3 regions of the Lysinibacillus sp. NPDC058147 genome follow, and region 1 is predicted to be linked to each of the others. Evidence: a T-box and tRNA genes for the amino acid it is inferred to sense, from the RefSeq annotation. Region 1 holds a T-box; the other regions hold tRNA genes.
What was found. A T-box is a leader RNA that pairs with one kind of tRNA and senses whether it is charged. The one in region 1 lies ahead of argS (arginine--tRNA ligase), so its partner is inferred to be a tRNA-Arg.

Region 1 (10,120 bases):
AACGCTATTTTTAGTTAAAGCGAATGACATAAAAAATTGAATGTAGAGAGAAGGGATTCTATGAAAAATGTGAAGATATTATTAGCAAGTTTAGCAGGATCAGTCATTGAATGGTACGATTTTTATTTGTATGGTACTGCGACGGGATTAGTTTTTACAACACTTTTTTTCCCTTCGACTAATCCAGCAATCTCGATTTTAATTGCATTTGCTACGTTTGGAGCTGGATATGCAGCTCGTCCAATTGGAAGTTTAATTTTTGGACATATGGGTGATCGTGTCGGAAGGAAAGCCTCGCTTATGCTTACTTTAATAGGCATGGGCGGTAGTTCTTTTTTGATAGGTTTATTACCTACCTATGCACAAGTTGGGTTACTCGCACCAACGCTATTAGTAATTTTGCGACTTATTCAAGGGATTGCACTTGGTGGTGAATGGGGAGGTGCCGTGTTACTAGCTACTGAATCGGCTACAAAAGGTGTGCGTGGCTTTTTTGGTTCTATTCCACAGCTTGGTGTACCAATTGGGTTAGTGTTAGGAACATTTAGTTTTACGCTCATTTCTTCATTAACGACAGAAGCACAATTTATGGCCTGGGGTTGGCGTTTACCATTTCTCTTTAGCGCAGTTTTAATTGTATTAGCTATTTGGATTCGAAGTGGGATTGAAGAAACACCTGAATTTAAACGTAAAAAAGATAATGGTGAATTAGCTAAATTACCAATTGTCCAAGTTTTTAAATATAACAAAAAAGATATTTTCCGTATTATAGGATTGAAAATAGGGGATGGATTCTTTAATGTGTTTTTAATGTCATTTATTTTGGTGTATGCAACTACGTATATAGGCTACACAAGGGATGTCGCATTGTTTGCACTTACATTAAGCTGTGCAACAATGATCGTAACAATGCCCATTGTTGGATATCTTTCAGATTTTATAGGTCGAAAGAAAATTTATATTGGTGGCCTTATCACAATGCTACTACTGGCAATACCATATTTCGTAATGATTCCAATTAATTCAACCTATTTCTTCATGTTGCAAATCATTTTACTTGGTGTCGTATGGGCAGCAATTTTTGCGACTCAAGGTACGTTTTTCTCTGAATTATTCCCTGCGAATGTTCGATACACAGGGCTATCCTTTGGCTATCAAATCGCTGCGGCAATTGTAGGTTTTGGACCAATGCTATGGACATCTTTAGCAACAGAATATGGGGCATCACCATATTTATTTGGTGGATTAATGATGGCAGGGCTATTGTTATCACTGTTACTTGCAGTATTTTCACCAGATACACGGATGATCACTCAATATGAAGAAACTGTTGAGAATGTACAAGAAAATGAACGCTTGTCAGATGCTCAAGTGGAAGTGGCTATGACAACCTCGACAAAGTAATAATTTATTTGCAAAAATGAAGTGTATGAAAAAGCTACAAACGTTTTTCTTAATGAGTAAAGGCATATAAAAAAAAACAGGGTTTTCCTATTTGAATAGGAGAACCCTGTTTTGTTGATTAGTTTAAGCCTTGGCTATCTTTCCACTCTAGGAATTCATCATAAGTTAATAGTTTATCTAAAATTGTGCCGTCTTCACGGATTTCGATGACACGGTTCGCAATTGTTTGGATGAACTGATGGTCATGAGATGTGAAGAGCATAGCACCTTTGAAGCGCATAAGTCCTTCGTTTAGTGCTTGGATTGACTCAAGGTCAAGGTGGTTCGTTGGTTCGTCAAGTAAAATAACGTTTGCTGTTGCAAGCATCATTTTTGATAGCATACAACGAACTTTTTCGCCACCTGATAAAACTGAAGGAGATTTTTTCACTTCTTCACCAGAGAATAGCATACGACCTAAGAAGCCGCGTAAGAAGCTTTCTGTTTCATCATCAGGAGAATATTGGCGTAACCATTCCACTAATGATTTCTCTGAACCTTCGAAGTATTTATCGTGATCATTTTCAAAGTAGCTTTGAGATGTTGTTACGCCCCATTTGAATGTACCAGCATCTGCTTTTCTTTCGTCCATTAGAATATCAAGAAGAGCCGTTTTTGCCATTGGATTACCAAGTAAAATGATTTTATCTTCTTTGTTCATTGAAAAGCGAATATCTTTAAATAGTGTTTCGCCTTCATTGCTTGCTGAAAGGCCTTCCACTGTTAACACATCATTACCGATTTCACGTCCAGTTTGGAAGTTAATGAAAGGATATTTTCGGCTAGAAGGTTTAATATCATCAAGCTCGATTTTATCCAACATTTTTTTACGAGAAGTCGCTTGGCTTGATTTTGAAGCGTTCGCAGAGAAACGAGCAACGAATGCTTGTAGCTCTTTAATTTTTTCTTCTTTCTTCTTGTTTTGGTCTGCCATCATTTTTTGTGCTAATTGGCTAGACTCATACCAGAAGTCATAGTTACCAACATATAATTGGATTTTAGAGAAGTCTAAATCCGCAATATGCGTACACACTTTATTTAAGAAGTGACGGTCATGGGATACAACAATAACTGTATTTTCAAAGTTAATTAAGAATTCTTCTAACCATTGGATTGCTTTTAAGTCAAGGTGGTTGGTAGGCTCATCTAGTAATAGAACGTCTGGTTTACCAAATAGAGCTTGTGCTAATAATACTTTGACTTTGTCAGAACCTTCAAGGTCAGCCATTAGCATATAGTGAAGCTCGTCGCCAATTCCTAAACCGTTTAATAATGTTGCTGCTTCTGAGTCAGCTTCCCAACCATTTAGGTCAGCGAATTCACCTTCTAATTCAGCAGCACGCATGCCATCCTCATCAGAAAAGTCTTCTTTTGCGTAGATAGCGTCTTTTTCAGCTTTTACTTCCCAAAGACGTTTGTTACCCATAACAACTGTATCTAATACATTGAATTCATCATATTCAAAGTGGTTTTGTTTAAGGACTGATAAACGTTCGTCCTTACCCATTGATACGTGACCTTCTTGTGCTTCAATTTCACCAGAAAGAATTTTTAAAAATGTTGATTTACCAGCACCATTTGCTCCGATTAAACCGTAGCAATTCCCCGGTGTGAATTTTATATTTACGTCTTCAAATAGTTTACGATCGCCATAGCGAAGACCTACATTACTTACTTGAATCATGCAAGTTCCTCCTTTTTTCACAATGGCACTAGTATATCATGAAATATGTACCAGAGTCTATAAACATTATTAAATCAACGTTTGGTTATGTATTGTCAAAAGATTTGAGCGGGATAAGAGTGGGGATAATGTTAAAAAAAAGTGAATACATATACTTTTTTATGTATTTAATCGTCTCAATTGTAAAGAACAGGTTTTATGAAAGCCCTCTCTAGTGAAAGGGCTTTATTTCACTAAATTATTTTAAATCAAACTTGAGAAAAGTCTTCTATAATTAAAGTATCTCCTTCCATATCCAAATTGGCCGCTTAAGAACGATGGATGTAAGGTGACGGTTGATTTTTTTTGAATTCACCGTCATCTCATTACTAAGAACAATCACTGTTATTTCCTCGTCATTTAGCAGTGCATAATGACAGAAACCACTTGGATATCCTCCTGATTTGCCCCAATTTATTGTAAAATGTTTCTTTATTAACCAACTATAGGATTTTTTTATGTATAATAAATGTGAAGGAGGGGAATTTTAATAAAAGTCTGACTAAAATTGTAAATGGATTGGCTTGTGAAAAATAGCTGAGTTACTTCATTTCGAAATACATATAGTTGTAATTATAAGTATTTTTACATTATTTAAAGCAGACTTAAAAAGAAGATTACAAGTTTATAAATAATTGGAGGATAAAATGAGACTAAAAACAATCGCAGCATTATTCATTATGTTACTTTTAGCATTTAATTTAGAGGTAGCCGATGCGAGCACATTTAAAGAAGTAAAAGTTATTACAAGTTCATCAATAGAAGTATATGAAAAACCCGATGCGTCTTCGAAAATATTAGGAACTGTAAAAGAAGGAACATTTGTAACACAAATCAGCGAGGGACATAATGTTTCATTTTCACGTATATCCTATCTAAATAGTGATGGGAAAATAATAGAAGGCTATATAAAAGATGTTGCACTGGATGATGCTTTGTACGGTATTCAGATAGCTAGTTCTAAAAGTGGTTTGGTAGTGAAACAAACACCATCATTGAAGGGAAAAACAGTTGCGACTTTACAACATAAAATGGTTGTGAAAGACTTCGGTTCTGTTGGAAATGGATGGTCATTGGTTCAATATGGTAATGTCATTGGTTATGCGACTACAACTTTTATGAGTGAATCTAAACCAACAACTAAATATGTATTAACACAGGGTCTTGTTGTTAGAAATATCGCTAGTCCTTCTGGAGATAATGTCGGAGAACTTTTGAAAAACGATGAAGTTTTAGTTCATTCTACAATTGCTGGTTGGTCATTTGTAACAACTCCACTGTACGGAGGTTATGTAATAGATTCACATTTAACTTCTCAAAATCCGTTTGCTAAAACTAGTAATGGGTCAAGTAGCTCATCAAAACCTTCAAACGGAAGTAAGTCAAAATATAAAAATTGTACAGAGCTTCGTAAAGATTATCCAAATGGGGTAGGTAGCGATCACCCAGCTTATGAAAAAAAGCATGATCGTGATGGCGATGGATGGGCTTGTGAAAGATAGAAAAAGGTTGGGACATAACTGGTCAAAACCTTAAAAAGCGCGAGAAATCAATTTTAGAAACATTGATTTCTTGCGTTTTTCTGATGAATAATTTTTTATTCATTAAAAGTAAAATTTAAATGAAAATAACCTGCCATTTAATGGAATGGTCAATCAACTACTAAAACGAAGGCATAGAAAGCGTCACCATGAGATATATTCGCTTCCTTTTCATCCATTCATCAAACGCCATAAGAATAATAATAAACTCCAGGTTGTGTAGGTGCGGTAAATCGATTGTCTGTAACCATGACTTCAGTTTCCTCGTTATTACTTATTTGTACCACATGAAATTTATTCGGTCTTTTTTTACTTTTATTATCTTAAAACCATCGATTATTTGAAAATAACTTTAACACTAATCGAACGAAACAGTTAACTACTGCATATAATAATAAACTTCTGGTAATTAGTTAAGAGAGGAAGAAACTAAATAGTCATAAACAAGTTCAAGTGTTGCACTTTGATTTAGAAATAGACTATTGACTTAAAATGGTAGCTCATGTAAAATATTTTGAAATTACAGTTAAATTCGATGATAAAGAGAGTAGTTTATGGAGTTGCTGGAAAGCGAATTAGGGATGGTGTGAGCCTAATGCAGCAGCCATAAATGAAACGCACTTTGGAGAAGGTTCTCGAATTAATAGTAGAGAACATCGGGGAGTCACCTCGTTAACAATGGAAAGTGGTCATATTTATATGGCAACTAGAGTGGTACCACGGGATCATTATGCTCTCGTCTCTATATTTAGAGACGGGGGCTTTTTTTATGAATTGAGAGGAGGAAGGAGAATGAACATGCACACACAAATCGCTAAAAGCATTGCTGTAGCGTTAAATAACGAGTTGTCTGTCAATGACATTCAAAATTTACTAGAAAAACCGAAAAATTTGGACTTAGGGGATTTGGCATTTCCTTGCTTTACATTGGCAAAAAAATTAAGAAAATCTCCAAACAGTATCGCATCCGACCTAAAAAACAATTTAAGCAGTGATTTAATACAAGAAGTTCAAGTAGTAGGTGGATATGTCAATATATTTTACCATCAGCCAACGATTACTCAACAAGTGCTTAGTCAAATAATAAAAGAAGAAAATTTATATGGGACTCAACAGGCGTCAAAAGGGAATGTAGTTTTAGATTTTTCATCACCTAATATAGCGAAGCCTTTTTCCATGGGCCATTTACGTTCTACAGTAATCGGCAACGCTTTGGCCAACATTGCTGAGAAAAACGGCTATCAAGCAATCCGCATTAATCATTTAGGTGACTGGGGAACACAGTTTGGTAAGTTAATTGTTGCCTATCGAAAATGGGGAGATCAAAAAACGATTGAAGCTGCCCCAATAGAGGAACTGTTAAAAATTTATGTAAAGTTCCATGAAGAAGCGGAGCAGGATGAAACACTCAATGAACAGGCACGTAGCGCATTTAAAGCATTAGAAGACGGGGATGAAGAAGCGTTAGCTCTTTGGCAATGGTTTAGAGATGCATCACTCGAAGAATTCAAGACCATTTATCAACTGCTTGGGATTAACTTTGATTCATTCACTGGGGAAGCGTTCTACAATGACAAAATGGCTACTGTTGTTAAGGAGTTAGAAGAAAAAGAGCTGCTTTTGCATTCTGATGGTGCATATGTTGTTGAAATCGATAATATGCCACCATGCTTAATTACGAAAACAGACGGAGCTACGCTGTATGCTACACGTGATTTAGCAGCTGCTTTTTATCGTAATCAACAATATGACCCTAAAAAAATATTTTATGTTGTTGGGAATGAACAATCTCTTCATTTTAAACAACTATTTAACGTGATTGAGAAGATGGGATACGATTGGGCAAAAGACTTACAGCATGTGCCTTTTGGGATGATTCTAAAAGACGGTAAAAAAATGTCGACGCGTAAAGGGAAGATCGTTTTATTAGCGGATGTACTAAAAGAAGCGATTGCTACTGCGAAGCGAAATATCGAGGAAAAAAATCCAAATCTAGCGGATAAAGAGAACGTTGCACGTCAGGTTGGTGTAGGAGCGGTTATTTTTAATGATTTAAAAAATGATCGTCTTCATGATATTGAGTTTTCGATTGAGCATATGATGCATTTCGAAGGGGAAACAGGGCCTTATATTCAATATACGTTTGCACGTATCTCATCTCTATTGGAAAAAGCAAATGAACATAGTTACGAAGTAGCGTTTGAAGCATTAGGGGAGCAAGCATGGCCAGTTGTTTTATTACTGGAACAGTTTCCGAATGTAATTGCCAACGCTTTTGAGCAAGCAGATCCATCACAAATTGCTAAATATGCCTTACAATTAGCGCGACAATTTAATAAATATTATGCGCATAATAAAGTATTGGTCGATGATAACCAAAGAACATCACGATTAGCATTTTGTCGTTGTGTAGCCATTGTTTTAAAAGAATCGCTAACATTATTGGGCATTGCAGCGCCAAAAAAAATGTAAGTATCGTAAGTTGCATCCAGTCTTGATACTAGCTACATCTTTTCATTAATAATTGCCATTAAATTGACCGATACTAGAAAAAATGGTAAAAGGAAATAGTGAAAATTCAAAGATCTAACATATTTAGTCGAATTTTTAACCGTATCAATAGAGAGAAGGTTTTTAGAAAGTATGGAGAAAAAGCAATGGCGTGTTTCCATGGTACTTGTGGTTGTTAGTATTTTCTTCGTTGCGCTCAATATGCGTCCAGCAGTAACAGGAATAGGACCATTATTTAATGTACTTTTGGAATCACTCCATATATCAAATACTAAAATGAGCTTTTTAACATCTATTCCGGTGTTTTGTATGGGTCTCTTTGCACCATTTGCAGTACCTATACAAAGGAAGCTCGGAACAAAAACAGCTATTACGATATTAATAATGATCTTGGCGTTAGCAAATGGGCTACGCTTTTTAAAAGAAAGTTATGTACTACTTGTAGTCACAAGCTTTGCTGCGGGATTTGCCATTGCACTTATTGGGCCCATCTTAAATGCCTATATAAAGAAAAAATTCCCGACCCGTTTTACAACCGTGGTAGGTATTTATTCATTTGGAATAGGAACAGGGGCAACATTGAGTGCGGCACTAACCATAACATTTTATAATCATTTTCATGAGAGCTGGACGATGTCGCTTGGTAGTTGGGCAATACTTGCTATCATTGCACTTTGTATATGGTTACTAGCAATACAAAATCAAGAGCTACCAGAGACAGGTACATTGACAGAAAATGCAGCACGAAATCCTTGGAAAAATGGCCGTGCTTGGATCATTTTAATTTACTTTGGTATCCAAACATCTTTGTTCTTTTCAATAATGTCATGGCTAGTACCGATAGTACAGGCTAAAGGCTTTTCTCTTGGGATTGCAAGCTCTATGCTAACATTTATGTCTATTGTACAAATGATTGGGAATATTTTGGTTCCTATGCTAATGGAAAAATGGTTCAGTCGAATTGGTTGGCTCTTTTCTTTAGGGATCTTTGGAGTGATTGGATTTTTGCTGCTATGGTTAGGCTCAGGGACTTTATTATGGATTGCGGTATTCATAATAGGTATCGTATTAAGTGGCTTATTTCCAATTGGTTTATTGTTACCCTTGGATGAGGCAAGAAATGATGAGGAGGCAAATAGCTGGTCATCTATGGTGCTTTCAGGTGGCTTTATGATAAGCTCCATTATCCCTATACTGATAGGCTATTGCTATGATGTCACTGGAAACCATACATTTACTTATATGATTTTTATAATCTTAATGATTGGCATAATAGCTACTACAATTATGCTTAAGAAAAAATAATGTGGAGACATGCGCGGATACACGAGCATGTCTCTATTTCAAATCTACAACTATAAGAGACGAGAAAAGCCGATTTCACCTTGTATTTTAAAAATCGGCTTTTCTTTAGTTCTCATTTTTTATGATGAACTTTTATAAGATCTGGACGCTTCCTGCTCAATATTAAATATTTGCAATAATGCATCAGAAAACAAGTTGGTTTGGTCTATCATAATTCTATGTCCGGCATTTGGAATGATAAATAATATTTTATGAGGAGCATTAATTTTAGCAAAGTATTCTTCGGCAATAATGGAAGGGGCCTGCCAGTCATTTTCACCTAAAATATAATAAACTGGAACTTTATAATTTGAGGAGTCTGCCGTCAGGTCAAAGTCTTCTAAAAATTCATGTACCTTGCTGTTTGCTTTTAGTCCTTTTGAAAGTGAGAGAAGATCCGATAATTTAAAAATAGGGCTTTTTAAGGCAGTCATAAATATAGGAAGGTCACTCTTACCAGCTAATCCATATTTCCCTTGAAGTTTTCGGATTTTCCTACATTTTTTTAAAAACTCACGATCAAATTTTATTTTTTCTCCAGGATAAGCTCCTATAGCATCAAGCTTTTTTAGAGCTTTTATATCATTAGCTTTTACTACTTGTTCCTTCATTTTTTCATAAGCAACACGCTCATTTTCAAGAAAGGAGACAACTTGTGCAACGCCAATATAATAAGCAATGTCTTCAGGATATTTCTTAATAAATATACTTCCTAAAATAGAGCCCCAAGACCTTCCGAGTAAAACGATCTTTTCCTTATTATATTTCTGCTTTAAAAATTGAATAATTCCATATAAATCTTCTAGCATGACATCAATTGTAGGGTATTTATCGGGGTTTTTAGTAAGCGTTTTTCCAGCACCACGCTGATCCCAATGAACAATCGTAAAAATTTCTTCTAATTTATCTTGAAAAGAATGAGCAAAAAGAGATTCAACACTACCAGGACCACCATGTAAATAAAGTAATACTGGGTTATCATAATTAGTACCTGAATGAAATAAATAATGATTTACACCGTTAACCGAGACAAATTCTTCGATATTAATTAATTTCTCGGATTTATTTTTCATTTCTCATACTCCCTCTATTTGATTTCTTCGTCTTTCAAACTCCTTTAAAACTTGCAACTGAATGTCATTTTGGTTTTCATCCATTGTCAAGTTACTGTGCTCTTCAAAACCATCCTGTTCTTCGCCATCAAAACTATATAGCTTCTTTAATAGACCCCACATTGTCTCTAGCTCATTAGTAGAAAAATTTTTAAAAAGATCCGCTAAAAAATATGTCCCTTTTTCTCCTGCCTCTAGCGCAACTTGTTTGCCAAACTCAGTAATCGTAGTGTTGACCGCACGTTTATCATGCTGGCTAGGGGCAATTTCAACATATCCTTTGTTTTTCATCGTAGTGACTAGTTGTTTTACATTCTGTTTAGTCGTTCCTAGTTTTCTAGCGATATTGTTGAACGATGCTTGATCTTCAGGTAAATGGGCAATAGCTAAGATAACCATAAATTGTCTAGATGTTAATTTTTCTAAATATTGATCGGATTGTACTT
Region 2 (10,120 bases), on a different contig from region 1:
CATTCACAAACTTTATACTGAAGGTATCTATTTGTTCAATATTAAATTGATTTATTATTCTGACGACAATTTATAGCTTCTTTTAAAAATTCTGTCTCCTTTTCGGTAAAAGGGCTTGGAAATGAAATTGGTTCTGTATATGGCAACTTTTCTTTAATTGAATCTAATTTTCCTTTTGCAGTTTCATCCATTAGTTTTAGGAGTATTTCTATAGTTTCTTGTGCCTCTTTTGAGGAAGGTTCTGCTTTAGTAAAACTTAATTGTTTTACTTTGGTAAGTACTGTATTCCATTTTTTGTCTAAATCAATTTCTTCCTGTTTAGTGATATTCAACAATGGATCATTTATATCCTTAGAAAAGTTTTCTTTAAGCCACTTCTCATTATCTTCTTCAAATATTAATTTTTGAAGCATTGAGCAAAACACATTAACATTAACGATTTCTACACCTTCTGTTGTTTCAATGAGATGATTTAAATCAGATATAGTATTGGCAATCTCAAGTTTTTTCGCTTCAAATAACTTCTTTTGATAAGTTAAAGATTTTATTAAAATTTCACCTTCAACAGTATGTTCTTCCAGCATATTTTTAATATCTTTTAGCGAAAGACCTAAAAACTGTAGAGCTTTAATTTTTTGTAATAGAGTTAAATCTTCTTTTGTATATAATCTATGTCCCCCATCTGTATAATCGCTTGGTTTCAATAAATCTATACTGTCATAATATCGAAGAGTTCTGATGCTAACACCAGACTTCTGTACAAATTCTCCTATAGTAAATATACTTTTATTCAACATCATCACCTCACTGAAAAGCTTTTCGTTTAGAAAGTAGAAGATATCTTCTATACCTTAAAATATCTAATAACTGGGTAAGAAAACCTTTTTCCTTTTAAAGTATAAATAGTGGCAATTAAAATTAATATCGTTTCTAGAATAATAAGTGAAAAAGATAGAATAGAAACCATATTTATTTTTTTAGATACAAAAGTTAATATTAGTAAAATCGGAAAAAAAGTAAAATGAAGATTCATCCCTTCTTTTGCGTGATGGGCAAAATAATCATTCCTACCCTTTGATACCAAATATACTAAAATTGGTAAAATAAAAGTTAATAAAAGTGAGAATAAATGCATTAAACTTGCTAGCACTCTGTTAAATAAACTTTCCTTTTTCAATCGTCCTACCTCCAGTGGCATAAATTATTGGCTACCGTTTAATTTGGTAACTAAATTCATCATAAAAGGTGACGCTACTAGAGATTCAAGTACAAAAGTTTATTTAATTTAAAAATCCTTATTTAACAGTTTTAGTAATACTATCTCTACATTGGAGAATCATTAATGTAGCTTATTAAATTATTCTGCACCGTTAGTTCAATAAAGAAAAAAGAACTGCATATGCAACTCAATCTTCAAGAAAAGCACCCGTTACTTTAAGTACAACATTTCACAATCTTACACATTGATGCTATCACATTTCTTTCAGAAAGGGGAGATATAGGTTAATTTGCGCCCCTGTTAGATACTGTGGGGCTGTTCTTTTTGTCGTATATCACAACAGTTACAATTGAAACAAGAACAATTACAGCATTTGCGGCAATGGTTCCTACCCAAGTCATAGTCATGGTGCCGAAGATGGGGGATGTCGCATTGAACATGGTGTGGAATAATACGCACATAAACACATGGCCTTTTCCTGATATTTTGTAGATTGCCCCGTTGAAAAACCGAAACGCAATGAGTTGAACTGCAAACATCCAAAAGTTAACGAGTCCCTCTCCGTGATTCGTCCCCGGAATGAAGAAGAGAGGGATATGCCATAAAATCCAAATGATTCCAACTAAAACAGAAGACAAAACAAAACCGTATTTTTTGTCAAGCTCAGGCTGCAATATGTACATCCAGCCAGCTTCCTCTAAGCCACCGATAATAAGATTACCAGGCAGGGAAAGGAAGAACGCATAAAATGGAAGCACCATTTCCGTGTGGCCAGAAACTGCAATATGTATCACAAAATACAGTGCAAGTCCTGCAACAACGAACAAATAGAGAGATATGCTATTTTTGGCATAAAAAACAGTTCTCAACCATTCCTTGAAACCTACTATTTTGTTATTTTTCTTCAGAACGATATATGAAGCAATAGCGGGCGACAAAATATAGATTGCAAAAGGGATATTCATTCCGAATTGCTGTAACGAGTGAACCCAATTGTGAACCGAATAACCAAATTGCCCCAGGGCAATCAAAGCACCTGACACAAGATAGGCTATGCAAAATGTCAGCATCGTAAATTGTACTGTGATTTTTTTGTGTGTCACGATTTCTTCACCTCACATTTTAATCATTTAAATGTGTTTGTAGACAAAAATCAATAATAAGGTTGTTTAATTCTTGTTCAACTAAAGCACCCCGTTCGTATTATAAGGTCAGCCAGAGTAATCTGGTTGACTATTTTTTATTCAATTTATAGATTGATAGTAGCCGGGGTCGAACGGAAGCACCCGTGGGACTTGATCCCGACAACTAAACTGTTCGCCCTCTACTTGTTAACACATGATTAGGCTGGTTGGGACATTACGATCTCGTATAACAAGCAAGATATGAATAACAAGCTAGATAGAGGTTACCGGTCAATACCACCTTGGGAGGAGATAAACTATGAATCCAGTAGTTGGTCTGGATGTCGCAAAAGGTGAAAGTCAGGTTCAAATGTTCTTGGATAAAAAAATGCCCTATAAAAGCAGCGTGAAAGTTGATCATACGGTGGATGGATTGGAAGAGTTACACTCTTATTTATTAGATTTAGAGCGTCAAACAGGAATGAAGCCACCTGTTGTTTTGGAATCAACGGGTCACTATCATGCCCCAGTTGTACAGTTTTTAGAAGCAAGAGAATACATGGTCATTATCGTAAATCCACTGATATCTTACCGAGCAAAAAGTTCTAGCTTGCGAAAAACCAAAACAGATGCCATTGATGCTTATCACTTAGGCGAACTGTATTACAAAGAGGATTTAGCGCCTCAGAAAAAGCGTGGTGTACAGTTATTAAACCTTCGGCATCTAACAAGGCAACATGAAAATATGACAGGAATTATGATTCAAACAAAGCTTCAATTTCAAGCCGTATTAGATCAAATATTCCCTGAGTACAAAGGAGTTTTTGGCGATTTATACGCTGAGATTTCCATAAAAACTTTACAAGCTTACCCTACTTCTGAATCAGTCAAAGAAGCAGGTGTAGAAGAGATCGCACAATTCATTGATACACATTGCAAAGCACGTTCGTTTAATTGGGCACTCGAAAGATCGGAAAAATTAATCGGAGCTGCAGAACGCAATCCATTTCAATCAACTCTTTATCAAAGTCTTCTAGTCAGCTTGAATATGTATATTGATTTACTTCAAGTGTACCACCAACAACTTTCTACGTTGGAGCGTGAGATTGATGAGTTAGCGGCACAACTTGAAGAATATGAATTACTCCAATCAATTCCCGGTATTGGTGAAAAAATCGCTGCAACGATTATTTCAGAAATCGGAGAAATTGATCGGTTTAATCATCCGAAAAAGTTAGTAGCATTTGCAGGACTAGATCCCAGTGTGTTTGAATCAGGTCGCTTTAAAGGCACGAAAAATCACATTACTAAACGCGGCTCGGCTAGGCTTCGCCACATGCTTTATACAGCTGTTCGTTGTTCTATTCGAGATAGTCGGAAAAAGAAAACAACACCTGAAACTATCGCACGAAATAAGCGATTACGAGCCTTCTACGATTTAAAACGTGAGGAAGGAAAGCCATATAAAGTAGCCATTATTGCTTGTGCAAATAAGCTTTTACATTGGATTTATGCGATTTTAAAAACGAAAACACCATTCCAAGAAACCACGTAGTGACAGCATTTTCAAATACAACAAAAACCTTCCAAATTTAATTCGGAGGGTTATTTGGGTTGCGCTTTTTAGTATAGCATGAAGTGTTTTATAATTTAAAAGATTTTTATTGACAATCTATTAGCTGGTTTAGTTCAATAGTAAAGTTCTATTCAAACAATGGAACTTTTGGGTCTATTCCATAACAATGAATAAGCATAGAGTGTAATTGCCCTCTGTGATGATAAATGTGAGCTACAATCTCTAACAACCATTCATATCGTGAGTATGTAACACCCCAAAAAGAAGTAACTTCCACTTGAAGTTCGACTTCTGTGAAATTCATAAATTTATCTTCTAAAAATTGATGATTTTTTATCAATGCTTCTCTAATCCCATTTAGACTTTTATATGAAACACTTGAATAAAATTTGTTCATCGAGTCTTGAGATGCCCCGTCCGAAATAAGCGAATCAGCTTCACAAATTATAGCAATATGTTCTAACAGCTCTCCTATGGACTGCTTATTAGGTGTAGGCCTTTTTTGCAAGTCATTTTCTGTTAACTTTTCTATCATTTCAACAATTGTCGTTACAGCGACTTTAATTTGATGTAATGCACTCTTACAATATATATTCATTTTATCCTCCTTTACATCAACCCCCTATTCAACTAAACTGTACCGTTAGTGAAGTAATTAAGGAGTGATAATCTCACCAGAATATTCTCTTAAATGGTCAATGGCTAACGTCACTGCACCTTTCTCCGTCTCAATCAAAGACAATCCTTTTTTATAGGACTCCAATACTCATATCCCAGTCTCCCTGCCACATATATAACTCTGTGGTAAAAAGACCATCCTTACGCTTAATAATTTGAACTTTATATTGATTACTCGGAGACAACATTTCTTTTAGCACTTGTCCCATTAGTTCACCATCTTTACTGGTAATAATGTGTATAGTATAGCATCTCTTGTTCAACTAAACTGCGCCGTTAGTTGAAGAATTTAACATCTATCTTAAATTATACTTTCATATCATTCCTTTAAACACAAATAAAAGCTGAACTAATTTTTGTGTTTTGTTCAGCTTTAAAATAACTTATTATAATGTTACACATTGTATAAAGGATGCTGATACATTAAGTGCATCACTTAAAATCTTGACTTTTAATAAAACATTTGGATGCAGTCTTATTTTTTTCTAAACAGTGTATCCCCAAGTGGGACTCCAATCACAACAACTAAAACCGTTAGAATTAACAGGGCTCTAAAAATAAAAATCGCGACTTGATCGTACATCGTATCTCTCCTTCTTTTCTTAATAATTCCTACCTAATATTCTGTAATTATCCAACTCCTATTGAAGAGTCAAACAGCACAACATCATTTGTGCTTTTAATAATATAGTTTACTTCATTACAACGTATGTATGCAGTACGTCACTTTTTATATTTTATGATCTTCAACAATAGGGCGCGATTGTTTAATAAGCTTCGCTGTTCTACAATTGAATACATATAAAAAGAGGGTAATCAGCCTCTAATATGACTAATTATCCTCTATGCCTATACCCTTATATAAATAAACTCTTCGTTTTTTTTATTTTGAAAAAAAGTCACTACATAAATTCCTGAGCATACGCTATGTTATGAATAGCAGTGAAGGGAATGTGTAAAGTGCATAAGTATTCAAAAGGTTGGTTTGTGAAGCAACTTCGGGATCATGGTATTTTGGTGCATCCACAATATAAAAGTCATCTAGGCAATTATAAAGAATCCGAATTACGCAATTTATATTACCAATATGTTGAAAAAGAAACATTAGATTCAGAACAAAAATAGCCATTTTCGTTTGAATAGCTCCTTTGTAGGAAAGAATTTAACTACAGAAAGGAGTTATTTTATGTGGAGTAAACAGTGGATTTTAACGCAAATATGGCAAGATGTGTTGTTTCTACATTGGCCAGTTTCACCTAAGGATTTAGAGCAGTACATTCCGCAAGAGTTGCAACTGGATCTCTATGAAAATAACGCTTGGCTTAGTGCTGTCCTTTTTAAAGTAAGAGGACAACGACTAAGATTTCTACCACCATTACCAGGAGTAGGTTTTCATTTGCAACTTAATGTCCGGACATATGTAACATATAACGGCATGAAAGGAGTCTATTTCTTTAATTCAGATGTTACGAATCGTTTTATTGTACAACTAGCAACAATGGGCAGTTTATCATATCGTCATTCAAAAATAGCTTTAAAACAAAAAGAGAACAATTTTTCTTTTACAAGTTTATATCACGGTTCACTGGATGAAAGGTTGAAAATTTCTTATCAACCGATTGCCAGTGAAATAAGCAGTTCTACCTTTGATAAATGGTTAGTGGAACGTTATCATTCTTGGTCAAAGTGGAAGAGTTCTCTAGTTCGCATAGATATAGATCATATGCCATGGCAGCTACAACGAGTCCATATAAACATTGAAAGCAACACACTAGCTCCATTTGTGAAGGAATCTATACAAGGCATTCAACCTATTGCTCATTATTCGAAGAGTAAAGAGGCTAAAATTTTTTTACCAATTTTGGAAAACATAAAAAACCATTAACGTTAATAAAAAAGATGACCAAATTGCATTACAATGGCGCTTGCAATCATATCCGACATAGCAAGTGCCTCTGCTTCAATGTCATCAAAAACTTGAATATCCTCTTGATAGTTTTTCTGGATCATAGTCACGGCTTCTTTTTTTGTTAAAGCTAAATGTGTGTAGAACATTTTTTGTACTTCCTCAACACTCAAGTATGGATTAATTTGATTCAAAAATATTGCAATGTCATCAGCATTCCGATACCATTCCTTTTCCTTTGCATCCGCTGTTGCTGTATCTCCTTTGGCAGCTGCAGTTACTAACTGCGCAGCAATAAGAAGATGTTCTTTAATTAGCTCAGCGTAACGATCAGCAATCTGGTCACCGTAAAATGGACGTAGACAATTGCCTAAGTCCGTGGCATTTTGTAACAGTCGTTCTTGCACAAAGGGCAAATCAGGTAAGCCAAAGACAATACTTATAATCGTCATCCTCGTCCAATTGACATGCTCCATCCATAATATTCGATTCATTGCCATAAAATCCGATTCAGCCTTACTGATACAGCGACGATAATCTTTCTGCGGCCGTAAAAAATGGCGAACAGGTGCAGTATAGTTTGTGTAAGAGCCTGTATAGAGCGTGCTTAAGGGACTTGCGAAAAATACATTTGAATACGGGTACAATGTATTTCCACTCCTTCTAATTTTCTTCTTAATGTAGAATACTCTGATGTATTTCCATATATGAAAGAACAATTTATTGAAAGGAGTAAATATGGATATGGCTATTCTTCATACATCATTTTTTTAGTCATCCCACCATCAACTGTTAGATTAATGCCTATGACGAAATTTTTTGTGGGACTAGATTAATTATGCCTTGGCATAATTGTGTCCAGAATCGACTTTGTGCTTGCACAAAGAACTCCTTTCCGATTCCGTGACATCCGCCGGAGGCTTTAACTTCATTCAGCGGGTTTTGGACACCTGCTGAATGAAGTTAAATATAAGCAAGCCTGTGCAGTGTCTTCAGATACGCCTACACGCCCCGATAAATGCTGCTCGTGATCAATTTTACGGAGCTGTTCATAATCACCTGTTTCAATCCAACCAGGCGAAATACAATTAACCGTTATATTATCTGGACTTAAAGAACGCGCTAAAGCATGTGTTAATGCAACGATACCGCATTTTGTTGCTACATAGGCTTCAGTATGGTGCTCAGACATCTAGCACGTGTAGAGGCCATAGAAACGATTGAGCCATCATGGACATTAGCTCGCATAAATTTTGCAGCCTCCCTTGAACACAAAAAGACACTCGATCAATTATGCCTCGGCATAATTGCGTCGGAATCGGCTTTGTGCTTGCACAAGAGATTTATGTTGAAATTTCCCCGCATTATTTATTAAAATATGGATAGTATCAAAATGCTCTACTGCTTTTGGCATTAAAGAATCTATTTCCTGTTCTTTCTTAACATCTGTTTGAGCAAAAAGAACAGAATATCCTTGCACAAGTAAATCTTTTTCTAATTGCAGCCCTAATACTTTATTTACATCAGCAATAACAACATTGGCCATTTCGTGCATACGCAAGTACAATACCTTTGCTAATCCCTTGCGCACTGCCAGTTACTCTGATAGCTTCCGCCAGTTTTTTGCATTTCATTATTTTAGCAAAAATAGAGATGAGGAGGGCATAATGGGGTACAGGAAATCATATAATATTAATATTGAGGCAAACCTTGCCTTCATAGTTAAATTAATGTTGACATTATGATATAAAGCACATATAATAAATATTGTCCTTATATGGACTACATAAAAAATAACATCATGTCTCAGTAGCTCAGCAGGATAGAGCAACGGCCTTCTAAGCCGTCGGTCGGGGGTTCGAATCCCTCCTGGGACGTCTATAAAGCAGTCACAAACCATTGATACAATTGGATTTGTGAGAAACTAGGGATTCGGTCGGGGCTTCGGTCACTGATGCAGAATCCCTTTTTTATTACCCTGAAAATTACGTGAATATAGTACTGAAATCAACTTCCAATTCAATTTTATGGAAGATTTTTTTATGACCAAAAAGTCGGGATTATTTGATGTAGACTTCACATTGACAACTAAGGAGCTTACCTCTTCTATCAAAGAAGAAAAGATTGTCACAGCTCGCTACAAGTCTTTTCCAGAAGCACTAGGAACTATAGTTAATCAAATGGAGGTGAGCGGTTATCGTCCTCGAACTATCAAAGATTACAATACAATTCTGATGAATTTCTCAAAAAGTACAGGGGTTACCTATTTGGAAGAAATCACAGTAGACACGCTTGATAGTATGCAGGTAGTGAATCAAACAAAGCTTACACGTCTAAAGGTTTTGAAATCATTCTTAGGTAAGTTTCATCAATGGTTGGCTGAGCTTGAACCATTATACATCTAGTAGTGTATTTTGGTTGCTAAAATTAGAAAGGGTTGTTTTAACGAGCCTGTAAGAGTTGATAGATTTGGCTTGGGCTTGTTTCCATGGACTTTAGGAAGCTTACCTATTTCACAAAAAGGTAAAAATCCAACAATCGATATTACAATATATGTTATAGTTACCATTTATCAATCTATACTGTTGAATGAAAGAAACATTGACTATTACCCCTATCTCAAATATTGGGTTTATGATAACATATATCTGAATCTTTTAACTTTAAATAATATGAAAGGAAGTGTAATATTCAGATATGAAAAAGATATTGAAACCATTGATTAGTGTTATTGCCATTGGTGCCCTCTCTCTATCTATAAATATAGATAAAAATGTATTAGCTAATAATATTGCAAATACATGTGATTATAATTCGGCATCGAAAGTAAACCCTGATTTTTCCACAATGAACTGTTTGTTAACCGAAACAGCACTGAATTATGATGTTCCTCCTGAAATTGTGAAGGCAATAGCGGAAGGTGAAAGTGGAAATTGGCGTCATTTCGATATGAATGGTGAAGCGATTGTGACAGCTGATAAGGGAATTGGCATTATGCAAATTACAAATAAAGCAGGCTACAATCAAGATAGACTAAAAAGCGATATTGTCTATAATATTCAAGCTGGTGTAGAGACTCTAGATAATATGTTTAAGCGGAAGGATTTACCTAGCATCAACGGTGGTGAAAGAGATGTACTGGAACATTGGTACTTCGCTATCATGGCTTATAACGGTACTAAGCCAGTAAATAGTCCAATTGTCCAAGCAACTGATGTAAGAAATACAAATGCCTATCAAGAAAGAATTCTCCAAATTATTGAGAAATTGGAATTAATAGACTTAACAGAGCTGCCTTTTTCACGCGAAGATTTTCAATATGACTCTAACAGCAGGGAAAATATTAAATTTTCTGAGATGAACTATGATTTTGATTTACCATTAAATAAATCAAAGTATTTTTTTGAAACAAATCAAAAAGTTAGTGCAACAACAACTAATGTAAAATTTAGAACAAGACCTTCTATTGATAGTCCTTCTATGGGTACTTTACGTGAAGGCGAAATTGTTACCATTACGGGTCCTTTTGAATATGAAGAAGTATCAACGAAGAAAAACCATTTTGTTTGGTATCCTGTGAAAAGAAGTGACGGGACAAAGGGGTATGTAGCATCAAG
Region 3 (10,120 bases), on a different contig from region 1:
TGTTACATTTGGATAAGGTGTTAAATCCTTTTCCTCATTACCATTAAATGTTGTTGAATAAATGTGGAAGTTTTCATCGCCACCTTTATCCTTTAAATATAGTAAATTATCATCTTTCCAGAAGAATCCCCCGATATCACGATCCGTTGAATTGGATACACGTACTGGCTCGCTGTCGTCATTCATTTTTTTTACGAAAACGTTTGAGCGATTTTCCCATGCTGCGGCATAAGTAATGTAATTGCCATCTGGTGAAAGTTCATAGCCGAAGCTTCCTGGGCTTTTCATGAAATCTTCTACGGAAATCTCTTTCACACCTTGATTATCGGTTAGACCATTTTTCACATTTTTAGCATTGTTTAAAATTTTGACTGCATCTTGTTTAGAAATTGCTTCACTAGCTGAAAGACCGTTAAATAAACCAAGCTTATTTGCTTTTTCTTGATACTCAGCAAGTGTTGTTTCTTTTTCCTCTTTATTTAAAGCTCTTACTAAAATACGTGACGCTTCATCACGTTTAATATTCACACTTAAATCTTTTAATTCTTCGCCTTTTACCCATTGATCAATGATTTGCTGACGCATTGTATCTGATCCATGTTGATATGTTAGAGCTGTTACAGTTAAATCTAGAAACTCCTTAGCAGATAGTCGTTCCTCTTTTACTTCTACTTGACTGCTAGTTTCATTAGCAGCACGCACTTCCTGCATAGATACAGGAATGACAGCAGATGTCGTTAAAATAACCGCTAATGAAGCTGATAAAAACCTTCTTTTCAAATTAATTCCTCCTTATATCAGTACGCGTTATATCGTTAGTCGATACAATTGAATTATAACAATTTTATCCTTATTGTCAATAATTGATAATAATTAAATAAAATTACCTTTTAATCCAATAAAAAAATGAACTGCAATGAGTTCACTTTTTAAATATCATCTACAATTGCATCTGGATTCTGAAAGAAGTTAAAATTTCCGACTCGCACCTCCACCAGCAGATGAGCCGCCTCCGAATCCTCCAAAGCCGCCGCCCCTAGAGCCGCCACCGAAACCACCCGGAAAACCACCACGTCCGCCACGTCTACCAGAACGAGGACCGCCTCCTCTACCATTAGAAATAAATGTATAAACAATAAGTACTATAATAGCGATTAAAACAATCATCCACGTTGGCATTTTTTCATTGTCAGCTGTATTTTTAGGCATCTCTCCATTCCAATTGTACTCCTTCGCTACAGTTTGAAATACTTCAGTGTACGTAGCTTTAAATGCCTTATCAATATCTCCAGCACTTGCATTTGGATAAAATGCTGAATCTAAAATGCGCCCCAATTTGCCATCAGGTAATGCTCCTTCGAGACCTTGACCTACAGCAATGACGACATCATTATTGCCATCGCCTTGCCCGAACGTTGCCAAAATTAAAACACCATTATTTTTTTTTGCATCGCCAATGCCCCATGAACGAATCATTTTGGTTGCATACATTTTTGGTTCTTCTCCGTTAATATTATCTACGGTTACGACCATAATTTCGGCTCCTGTACCTTTGTCTAGCTGCTCCGAATAATTATTAAGCTCTTCTTTCATAGATGAAGATAAAACATTAGCAAAATCATGAATATACGTATTTTTCATCGGTGTCGGCATTGCGGCATCTGCCATTCTTATAGATAAAATAAACATGATACCAACAATAGTAAGTTGGGTTATCAACCGTTTCATTATTGTTTACCTGAACTGCCAAAATCTATAGATGGTGCCTTTTCAGTACCCGCAGCTGCTTTAAAGTATTCTTTCTGCTCAAAACCAAACATCCCTGCAATTAAATTGCCCGGGAAACGTTTGACTGTTTTATTAAAAGCCTGCACTTCATTGTTGTAGTCTTCTCGAGCAACAGCTAAGCGATTTTCTGTTCCAGCTAATTCATCCATTAGTTGACGGAAATTTGCATCTGCCTTTAAATTCGGATAATTTTCTACGACTACTAGCAATCGACTAAGTGCTCCGTTCAATGCATCATTGGCAACTGCTTGTTCCTTTGGACTGTGTGCACTTCCCATTTGCGCTCGTGCCTCTGTAATGCTAGCGATCACTTCTTTCTCATGGTTGGCATATCCTTTTACTGATTCTACCAAGTTCGGAATCAAATCGTAGCGACGTTGTAGCTGATTTTCAACCTGAGCCCATTTCGAAACAACGCTTTCCTCAGCAGTTACAAGGCTATTGTATTTTGGAATAAATAGTAAGGCCAATACAACTAAAATAATAACGATAATTCCTATAGGTCCAAATATTTTTTTCAATTTTTTAACCTCCTACGCTTTCTTTATAGTGATAATCCTTTCTTTTTCTTACCACTAATGTGCAGTAAAAAAATATCTCTATTCTACATATATGCAAGTGCATTAATACCGTATGAAATTTTTCTAACGTGCCATACTTAATACTGTAACAAACTATGATATTTAGGAGGCGCTTTTTTTGACTCAATCGTTTCATAACGAATCATCAAACCAATTCAACCAACAACAAAGCCCAAATCATGGTGGACATGAGCAAATGGACTTGCATGAAACAATCGGTGCCATCATTGCTTGTATGGATCAATCCATTGTTTTACGTCCACAGGTTAAGGATCAAGAGTTGCTTAGCATTTTGGATCGCCAATATAATTTCACATTAGGTATGTATAACACTATTGTGGAATCTTATAACACAGGTCATGATCCATCTGTTCCTACAGGTCGCTATCAAATGGAGACAGGAAATAATTTTAAGTACGGGATAAATCCTGGCCAACCTAAAAAGCCGATGCAAAATGCAAGCGAGCTCAGCGATGAATGTATTTCTGGCTTCTTACTTGGCGCTCAAAAAGGTCTGGCAAAAGGTATGACTGCAGCTGCAACAGAAACTACAAACCCTGTTGTCCGACGTGTTGTTGCAGATAGTATTCCCAACTGCATTGAAATGGCATACGAATTATCTATTTACCAAAATATGCATGGCTATTATCAAGTACCTCAATTTTCTCAGCAGGATATGCAAACAATGCTTAATGCATACAGCACTACAACAAATCCCCTTCATTAATGATAAAAAACAAGAGCAGTCCCATATGTGGTTCAATATCACAAAGGGCTGCTCTTATTTAATGACCTATAAAACTTTTCCTAAAAATGCTTTTGTTCGTTCATTTTGCGGATTACCAAAGATATCCTGAGGGGTTCCCTCTTCGACAATATATCCACCATCCATAAAGACCACACGATCTCCAACTTCACGGGCAAAGCCCATTTCATGTGTTACTACTATCATGGTCATACCTTCAGCCGCTAAGTTTTTCATTACATCTAAAACTTCTTTTACCATTTCTGGGTCTAATGCCGAAGTAGGCTCATCAAATAAAATAGCTTTTGGTTTCATCGCTAAAGCACGTGCAATGGCAACGCGTTGTTGCTGACCACCAGAAAGCTGCTCTGGATAGTTATAAGCCTTACTATCGAGACCGACTTTTTTCAACAGCTCATGACCAAGTGCTTCTGCTTCTGTCTTGCTCATTTTTCGAATTTGCATCGGAGCCATCGTGACATTATCTATGACTGTCATATGCGGGAATAAATTAAATTGTTGAAATACCATGCCTACTTCTGCTCGAATAGCATTAATATTTGTTTTAGACTCGTTAATCTTCACATTCTCAATATAAATTGCACCATCTGTTACTTCTTCTAGCATATTGATGCAACGTAAAAATGTACTTTTGCCTGAGCCTGATGGCCCAATAACACAGACAACTTGCTTTTCCTGTATTTCATAATCAATGCCCTTCAGCACTTCTAGTTTGCCAAAATATTTGTGTAAATTCTCAATTTTAATCATCGTGCTTCCCGCCCTTCTGCCTTACGAGGGACATAGCTATTACTAAGTCGTTTTTCAATAAACGCAACAATCTTCGTTACTCCATACGTTAAAATTAAATAGAGTAACGCTGCAACTATATATGGTTCCCAAAAACGGTAGCTAGCTCCGGCCACGATCTTACTTGCATATAAAATATCCGGTGCCGCAATAACAGTTACTAAAGATGAGTCTTTTAATAAAGCAATAAATTCATTCCCTAACGGCGGAATCATACGTCTAAAAGCTTGTGGCAAAATAACTTTTCGCATCGCTTGGTTATGTGTTAAGCCAAGAGAACGCGCTGCCTCCATTTGCCCTTTAGCTATACTTTGAATACCCGCACGGAAAATTTCTGCATTATATGCCGCACAGTTTAAAATAAGTGCCGTAATCCCGGACACCAAGTAACCTAATGAATGTCCAAAAATGGACGGTATCACCGCTAAATGAATCAATAATATTTGTACGAGCATTGGAGTGCCACGGAATAAATCTACATATAGTTTACATGGCCAATAAACCCATTTTCTCGTTGATAATTTTCCAAGTCCTAAAAATAGTCCTAAAAGAATTCCGCCAAAATAACCACTAAGTGTTAAAATTAGCGTCACACCAATACCCCGTATAAACATATCTCGGTAGTTCCAGACTATGTCCCAGCGTAAGTCAAAGATGTCCATCCGAAAACCCCACTTCCCCTTTAAAAATTAAATGGGAGCTGCCTAAAAATTAAGAAAACTAGCATATTTGTAAATAGTAAAAATCCGCATCAGTGTGCTCCTGTCGCAAAATCAGTTTTATCACCCTGATGGGTCTCGTCCTCTTTTTTCACGTAGGAGAGTCTACGCGGATTTTCACCTTATATTAATATATGAAATTTCTTTATTTATTTTAGGACAGCCCCATCATGTAGTCGCTTATTACTTAAGTTCTTTACCTGTAATTTCTTTATATTTACCGTTCTCTTTTATTTTTTTCAGACCTTCATTTAATTTGTTTAAAAGTTCTGTATTTCCTTTCTGAACCATAAATCCATAGTATTCTTTTTCAAATGCATCATCTTCGATTACTTTAAGCTTCTCTGTTGGATGAGCTTTAATATATTCATAAACTACCGCATTATCACCAATCGTAGCATCCACGTTACCATTCAGCATTTCTTTGATAGCAACCGGCTGATTTTCAAACGCCATAATATTTGGACTTGAATCACCTTGTAGCTTTTTCGCAGCTTCATGACCAGTAGCATTAATTTGTACTGAAATCTTTTTATCCTTTAAATCAGCTAATGATTTAATCTTGGAATTTTCTTTTACAACGATTAATAATTGAGATTCATAATACGGCTCTGTAAAGTCAAACGTTTCCTTACGCTTATCATTAATAGAGATCCCTGCTGCACCGATATCTGTTTCCCCATTTTTAACAGTTTGGAAGACAGGCTCCCAGCCAATATTTTGCCACTCCACTTTAAAGTCCATTTCATCTGCAATCGCCTGCAAAATATCAAAATCCAATCCTACAATATTTCCTTTATCGTCAAGCGATTCGAACGGTGCAAATGTCGCTTCTGTTCCTACCTTATAAACTTTCTTACCATTTCCATCTTCAGATGGCGCGCTACCGGACGATGTCTTGTCTTTTGCGCCACAACCCGCTAGAACTAGCACAAATGCTGCTACGACTACCAGTAACATAGATAAACTTCTTTTCATAGCTACTCCCCCTAATTCAATTATTTCCCGAAAATAATTAATATTTTTATTTATTCGGAAATATTAGACTATTAGGTCAATTATAGTGACATTATTCTCTTTAGACAATAACATTTTGCATAAAAGTAATTGTTTTTTCATAAAAATTTATCCCATTTGGTTTATCTAGAATAAAACGGTATTTTAAAAAGAAAATAGCACCAATTATGAATATTTATACATTCACAATCGATGCTAAAGGGTTTTTTTGCAAAAAAAAAAAGAATCCCCTCAGATAGGATTCTTTTTTCCGACTAGTATAACTAGTCTTCACGTACGGTATGTTCACTAAAAAATAATTTGGAGTTGTTGCTTTTTTGAAGGTTTGAAAGGAACAAATGTGGGAATAATTCCTACTAGGCAAGATTCCCATTATTTACCCTCTCTTTTCCCCACTAAGCAGGCTGCTAAACTACTTATTAGGAGAATTGAGTTTAAAAAGTATATCAAATAATCAGTAAAATGGCGCCCTCGGAGGGAATCGAACCCCCAGTGCAAGAACCGGAATCTTACGTGTTATCCATTACACCACGAGGGCAATTGAACACAAAAAAAAAGTACTCACCCTAGGCTTTACGAAAAGCATGATGTAGATAACCCTCATTTGAAGCATACCTGACAAAATAGTGTACTGTACTTTAACTTATGTGACCTTATCAATTATACAAACGTATTGCCCATAATTCAACTATAGAATGCAAAACAATTTAACTTTTTTTTTCTGCACTCAGCAAGCGTCAAAATACCTACAGAAATATGATAATACTCCAGCAATGTCACGGATTTGAATTGTGCGGACATTCCGCAAAAACTAGACGCGCAAGAGTGAAGTTTCAGCGTCATTCTTTTTTTGCGTGAATAAGAACGTCTGCGGCAAAATGTTTTCTGGGCGAAAGCGACGTGGCAGCATCAAACGTTTTCTGGGCGAAAGCGAAGCGGCAGCACCAAACGTTTTCTGGGCGAAAGTGACGCGGCAGCATCAAACGTTTTCTGGGCGAAAGCGACGCGGCAGCACCAAATGTTTTCTGGGCGAAAGTGACGTGGCAGCATCAAACGTTTTCTGAGCGAAAGTGACGTGGCAGCATCAAACGTTTTCTGGGCGAAAGCGACGCGGCAGCTACAATTACGTCAGGGCAAAATGGATTTAATTTATTTCACTTTAACAGGGTTAATATTTGACCTTCCCTGACTATAATGTGTATGATAAGGTTACAGCTGAAATACAAAGGAAGTTTTCAGCAAAAGTAATCGAATTTAGTTTTTTAAGGAGGATTTAACATGAATTTAATTCCTACAGTTATTGAACAAACAAGTCGTGGTGAACGTGCATATGACATCTATTCACGACTACTAAAAGACCGTATTATCCTATTAGGAAGCGCAATTGACGACAACGTTGCTAACTCAATTGTTGCTCAACTTCTATTCCTACAAGCAGAAGATCCAGACAAAGATATCTTTCTTTACATTAACTCACCAGGTGGATCTATCACTGCTGGTATGGCAATTTATGACACAATGCAAATTATCAAACCACAAGTACAAACAATTTGTATTGGAATGGCAGCATCTATGGGTGCTTTCCTACTTGCTGCTGGTGAACCTGGTAAACGTTTCGCATTACCGAATGCTGAAGTAATGATTCACCAACCTCTTGGCGGTGCACAAGGTCAGGCAACTGAAATCGAAATCGCTGCAAAACGTATTTTATTCTTACGTGAAAAATTAAATGGTATTTTATCAGAACGCACTGGTCAACCACTTGAAGTCATTGCAAGAGATACAGACCGCGATAACTTCATGACTGCTGAGCGTGCAAAAGAATACGGCTTAATCGACCAAATTATGGATCGTAAATAATAAATTAAAGGCATCCCAGATTTATTTCTGAGATGTCTTTTTTTGTTCGACATCAAATTTATGTATGGTTTGATGGGGCTATTCTTTACTTTGAATGGTTCTATCCACGTTTTGGGTGGGGCTATCCACGTTTTTGGCTCCTCTATCCATCATTTTGGCGTTTCTATCCACAACCTTGGCTTTTCTTTCCGTCACTTCGACTATTCTTTCCGTCGCTCTGGCTCTTTTTTCCGCCGCTGCGACTCTTCCTTCCGTCGCAGACTTTTCTTTCCGTCGCTTCGACTCTTTCTTCCGCCGCTTCGACTCTTCCTTCCGTCGCTCCGACTCTTCCTTCCGTCGCAGGCTTTTCTTTCCGTCACTTCGACTATTCTTTCCGTCGCTCTGGCTCTTTTTTCCGCCGCTGCGACTCTTCCTTCCGTCGCTCTGACTCTTCTTTCCGTCGTTTTAGCTCTTCTATCCATCATTTTGATGGTTCTATCCACGATTTCGGTTACTCTATCCATCATTTTGGCGTTTTAATCCACGTTTTTGGCTCCTCTATCCATGTTTCGCTTTTATATCCATCATTTTGGCTTTTCTATCCACGACCTTGGCTTTTTCTTTCCGTCGCTCCCTCCGCCCTTCTTCCAGGACCTATATATTCTGTGCAAAAGCGCAAAAAAACTGCCCAACATGTAAGTTTTACAGTTTGGACAGTCTTTGCATCATAGGTTTTTAATCTTCTTTTTCGATTAGTGTTGCTAATGCTGTAACCGCTTGCTCAGCATCGTTGCCATCGCCACTAAGTACGACCTCTGTTCCTTTTGCAATGGCTAAGCTCATAACGCCCATAATGGATTTAGCATTTACTTTTTTCTCATCTTTCTCAAGAAAGATATCGGCACTAAAACGATTTGCTTCTTGGACAAATAATGCTGCTTGTCTAGCTTGTAGTCCTAATTTTAATTTTACATGGACTCTTCTCTCGGTCATTCTTAAAACTCCCCTTTACTACCGTTCATCTTATTATTTTTATCTTACCTTACTTACTAGCAAAAGAACAATATGCGATTACGCATGACATTCATACCTGAAAAGTATGAAAATTCAACCACCAATTTTTTCTCCGTTTCTTAATGCATCGGCAATCTCATCGATTTTCCGTAATCGATGATTGACACCTGATTTACTAACTGTCCCACTTGATACCATTTCGCCAAGTTCTTTTAGCGTTACATCTTGATATTCTACTCGTAATCGGGCAATTTCACGAAGTTTTTCTGGCAATTGATCTAGTCCTATTGAATTTTCAATAAATCGGATATTCTCTACCTGACGTAATGCTGCACCTATTGTTTTATTTAAGTTCGCTGTTTCACAGTTAACTATGCGATTAACACTATTTCTCATGTCTCTCAATATGCGAACGTCTTCGAACTTCATCATTGCTCGATGAGCTCCAACAATATTAAGGAAATCAGAAATTTTTTCTGCTTCTTTTAAATAAGTAACAAAGCCTTTTTTTCGTTCAATTGTTTTTGCATTTAGCTCAAATTCATTCATCAAATCCATTAAAGCCTCGCCGTGCTCTTTATATAATGAATAAATTTCTAAATGGTAGGCTGATGTTTCTGGATTGTTGACAGAGCCACCCGCTAAAAATGCGCCTCGTAAATACGCTCTTTTTTGACCACTCTTTTTAATGAGCTCCCGAGAAATAGTATGATTAAATTGAAAGTCGTCTGAGATGATTTCTAAATCAATTAGTAGCTCACGCGCACCTTCTCTTACACGGCAAATGTATACGTTATTTTTTTTCAAACGCATCTTTTTTCTAACAAGTAACTCGACATTATACGGATACAGTTTTTTCATAATCGTATAAAGTCTTCTTGCGATTGCAGCGTTTTCAGTTTGTACGTCTAAGCTTAGCTGTTTATTAGCAAAGGATAATGAACCATTCATACGAATTAGGGCAGATACTTCTGCTTTCATACAATGATTGTCCGCTTCTATTTGAGTTAATTCCTTTTTCGTTTCAGAAGCAAAAGACATATCACGCCCTCCTTTCAACCTTTTGTTCTATGTATATGTTCATCTTATCATATACAATAAATACTTTATAATTCATTAACTTCTTGTTCATAGATATTCGCGTAATCTACAAGCCATTTTGCAACGTTTGCCGCATTGTGACGAACCGTCCCATCTGGGCGGATCGTGGCAATATCCCGTTTAATAACTTCTAATCCCATACTTTCTAGCTTTGCAACGTCAAATGTTACAGGCTCGGCACACTCTTCTTTATAAAGCTCTTTTACAGGATGAGGGAGTTTTACATCATTCACCAATATTGAATCGATGAAAGAGTCACCTACATGCTTGTATATAGCTTTAACATGATCACCTGCTGTATAGGAAATGGTTTCACCTTTTTGAGTCATTAAATTACAAACGTAAATTTTTCTTCCTCTAGCCTTAACAACAGCTTGCCCAATTTCTTTTACAAGAAGATTTGGAATAATGCTTGTATATAAACTTCCCGGACCAATTAATATATAGTCAGCACGATTGATTGCTCGAATAGCTTCTGGTAACGGTTTCACATTTCCAGGCACTAA

Region 2: it has a tRNA-Arg gene. The T-box ahead of argS (arginine--tRNA ligase) is inferred to sense a tRNA for this amino acid. The anticodon was not compared.
Region 3: it has a tRNA-Arg gene. The T-box ahead of argS (arginine--tRNA ligase) is inferred to sense a tRNA for this amino acid. The anticodon was not compared.

What each region holds. Positions count from the first base shown of each region.
Region 1 is NZ_JBHVUJ010000002.1:400,716-410,835, reverse strand. Features, by position in the region: gene ACFVT8_RS07365 (AMP-binding protein) at 1-18, shown strand, start outside; gene ACFVT8_RS07360 (MFS transporter) at 61-1,404, shown strand; gene ACFVT8_RS07355 (ABC-F family ATP-binding cassette domain-containing protein) at 1,523-3,127, opposite strand; gene ACFVT8_RS07350 (excalibur calcium-binding domain-containing protein) at 3,814-4,668, shown strand; T-box leader at 5,234-5,454, shown strand; gene argS (arginine--tRNA ligase) at 5,500-7,179, shown strand; gene ACFVT8_RS07340 (MFS transporter) at 7,351-8,523, shown strand; gene ACFVT8_RS07335 (alpha/beta fold hydrolase) at 8,643-9,635, opposite strand; gene ACFVT8_RS07330 (MarR family winged helix-turn-helix transcriptional regulator) at 9,639-10,120, opposite strand, start outside.
Region 2 is NZ_JBHVUJ010000001.1:283,684-293,803, forward strand. Features, by position in the region: gene ACFVT8_RS01350 (MerR family transcriptional regulator) at 42-797, opposite strand; gene ACFVT8_RS01355 (magnetosome magnetite crystal formation protein family) at 845-1,177, opposite strand; gene ACFVT8_RS01360 (CPBP family intramembrane glutamic endopeptidase) at 1,504-2,322, opposite strand; gene ACFVT8_RS01365 (IS110 family RNA-guided transposase) at 2,663-3,898, shown strand; gene ACFVT8_RS01370 (DinB family protein) at 4,047-4,517, opposite strand; partial or broken gene ACFVT8_RS01375 (hypothetical protein) at 4,575-4,806, opposite strand; gene ACFVT8_RS01380 (DUF2639 domain-containing protein) at 5,549-5,722, shown strand; gene ACFVT8_RS01385 (YqjF family protein) at 5,784-6,482, shown strand; gene ACFVT8_RS01390 (hypothetical protein) at 6,485-7,150, opposite strand; partial or broken gene ACFVT8_RS01395 (SDR family oxidoreductase) at 7,432-8,058, opposite strand; tRNA gene ACFVT8_RS01400 (tRNA-Arg) at 8,307-8,380, shown strand; gene ACFVT8_RS01405 (hypothetical protein) at 8,546-8,908, shown strand; gene ACFVT8_RS01410 (hypothetical protein) at 8,918-9,229, shown strand; gene ACFVT8_RS01415 (SH3 domain-containing protein) at 9,201-10,120, shown strand, end outside.
Region 3 is NZ_JBHVUJ010000005.1:131,836-141,955, reverse strand. Features, by position in the region: gene ACFVT8_RS16165 (S9 family peptidase) at 1-780, opposite strand, end outside; gene ACFVT8_RS16160 (TPM domain-containing protein) at 970-1,728, opposite strand; gene ACFVT8_RS16155 (LemA family protein) at 1,728-2,309, opposite strand; gene ACFVT8_RS16150 (spore coat protein) at 2,488-3,096, shown strand; gene ACFVT8_RS16145 (amino acid ABC transporter ATP-binding protein) at 3,163-3,885, opposite strand; gene ACFVT8_RS16140 (amino acid ABC transporter permease) at 3,882-4,586, opposite strand; gene ACFVT8_RS16135 (basic amino acid ABC transporter substrate-binding protein) at 4,827-5,621, opposite strand; tRNA gene ACFVT8_RS16130 (tRNA-Arg) at 6,124-6,198, opposite strand; gene clpP (ATP-dependent Clp endopeptidase proteolytic subunit ClpP) at 6,939-7,520, shown strand; gene ACFVT8_RS16120 (hypothetical protein) at 7,563-8,039, shown strand; gene ACFVT8_RS16115 (HPr family phosphocarrier protein) at 8,235-8,492, opposite strand; gene whiA (DNA-binding protein WhiA) at 8,607-9,554, opposite strand; gene ACFVT8_RS16105 (gluconeogenesis factor YvcK family protein) at 9,620-10,120, opposite strand, start outside.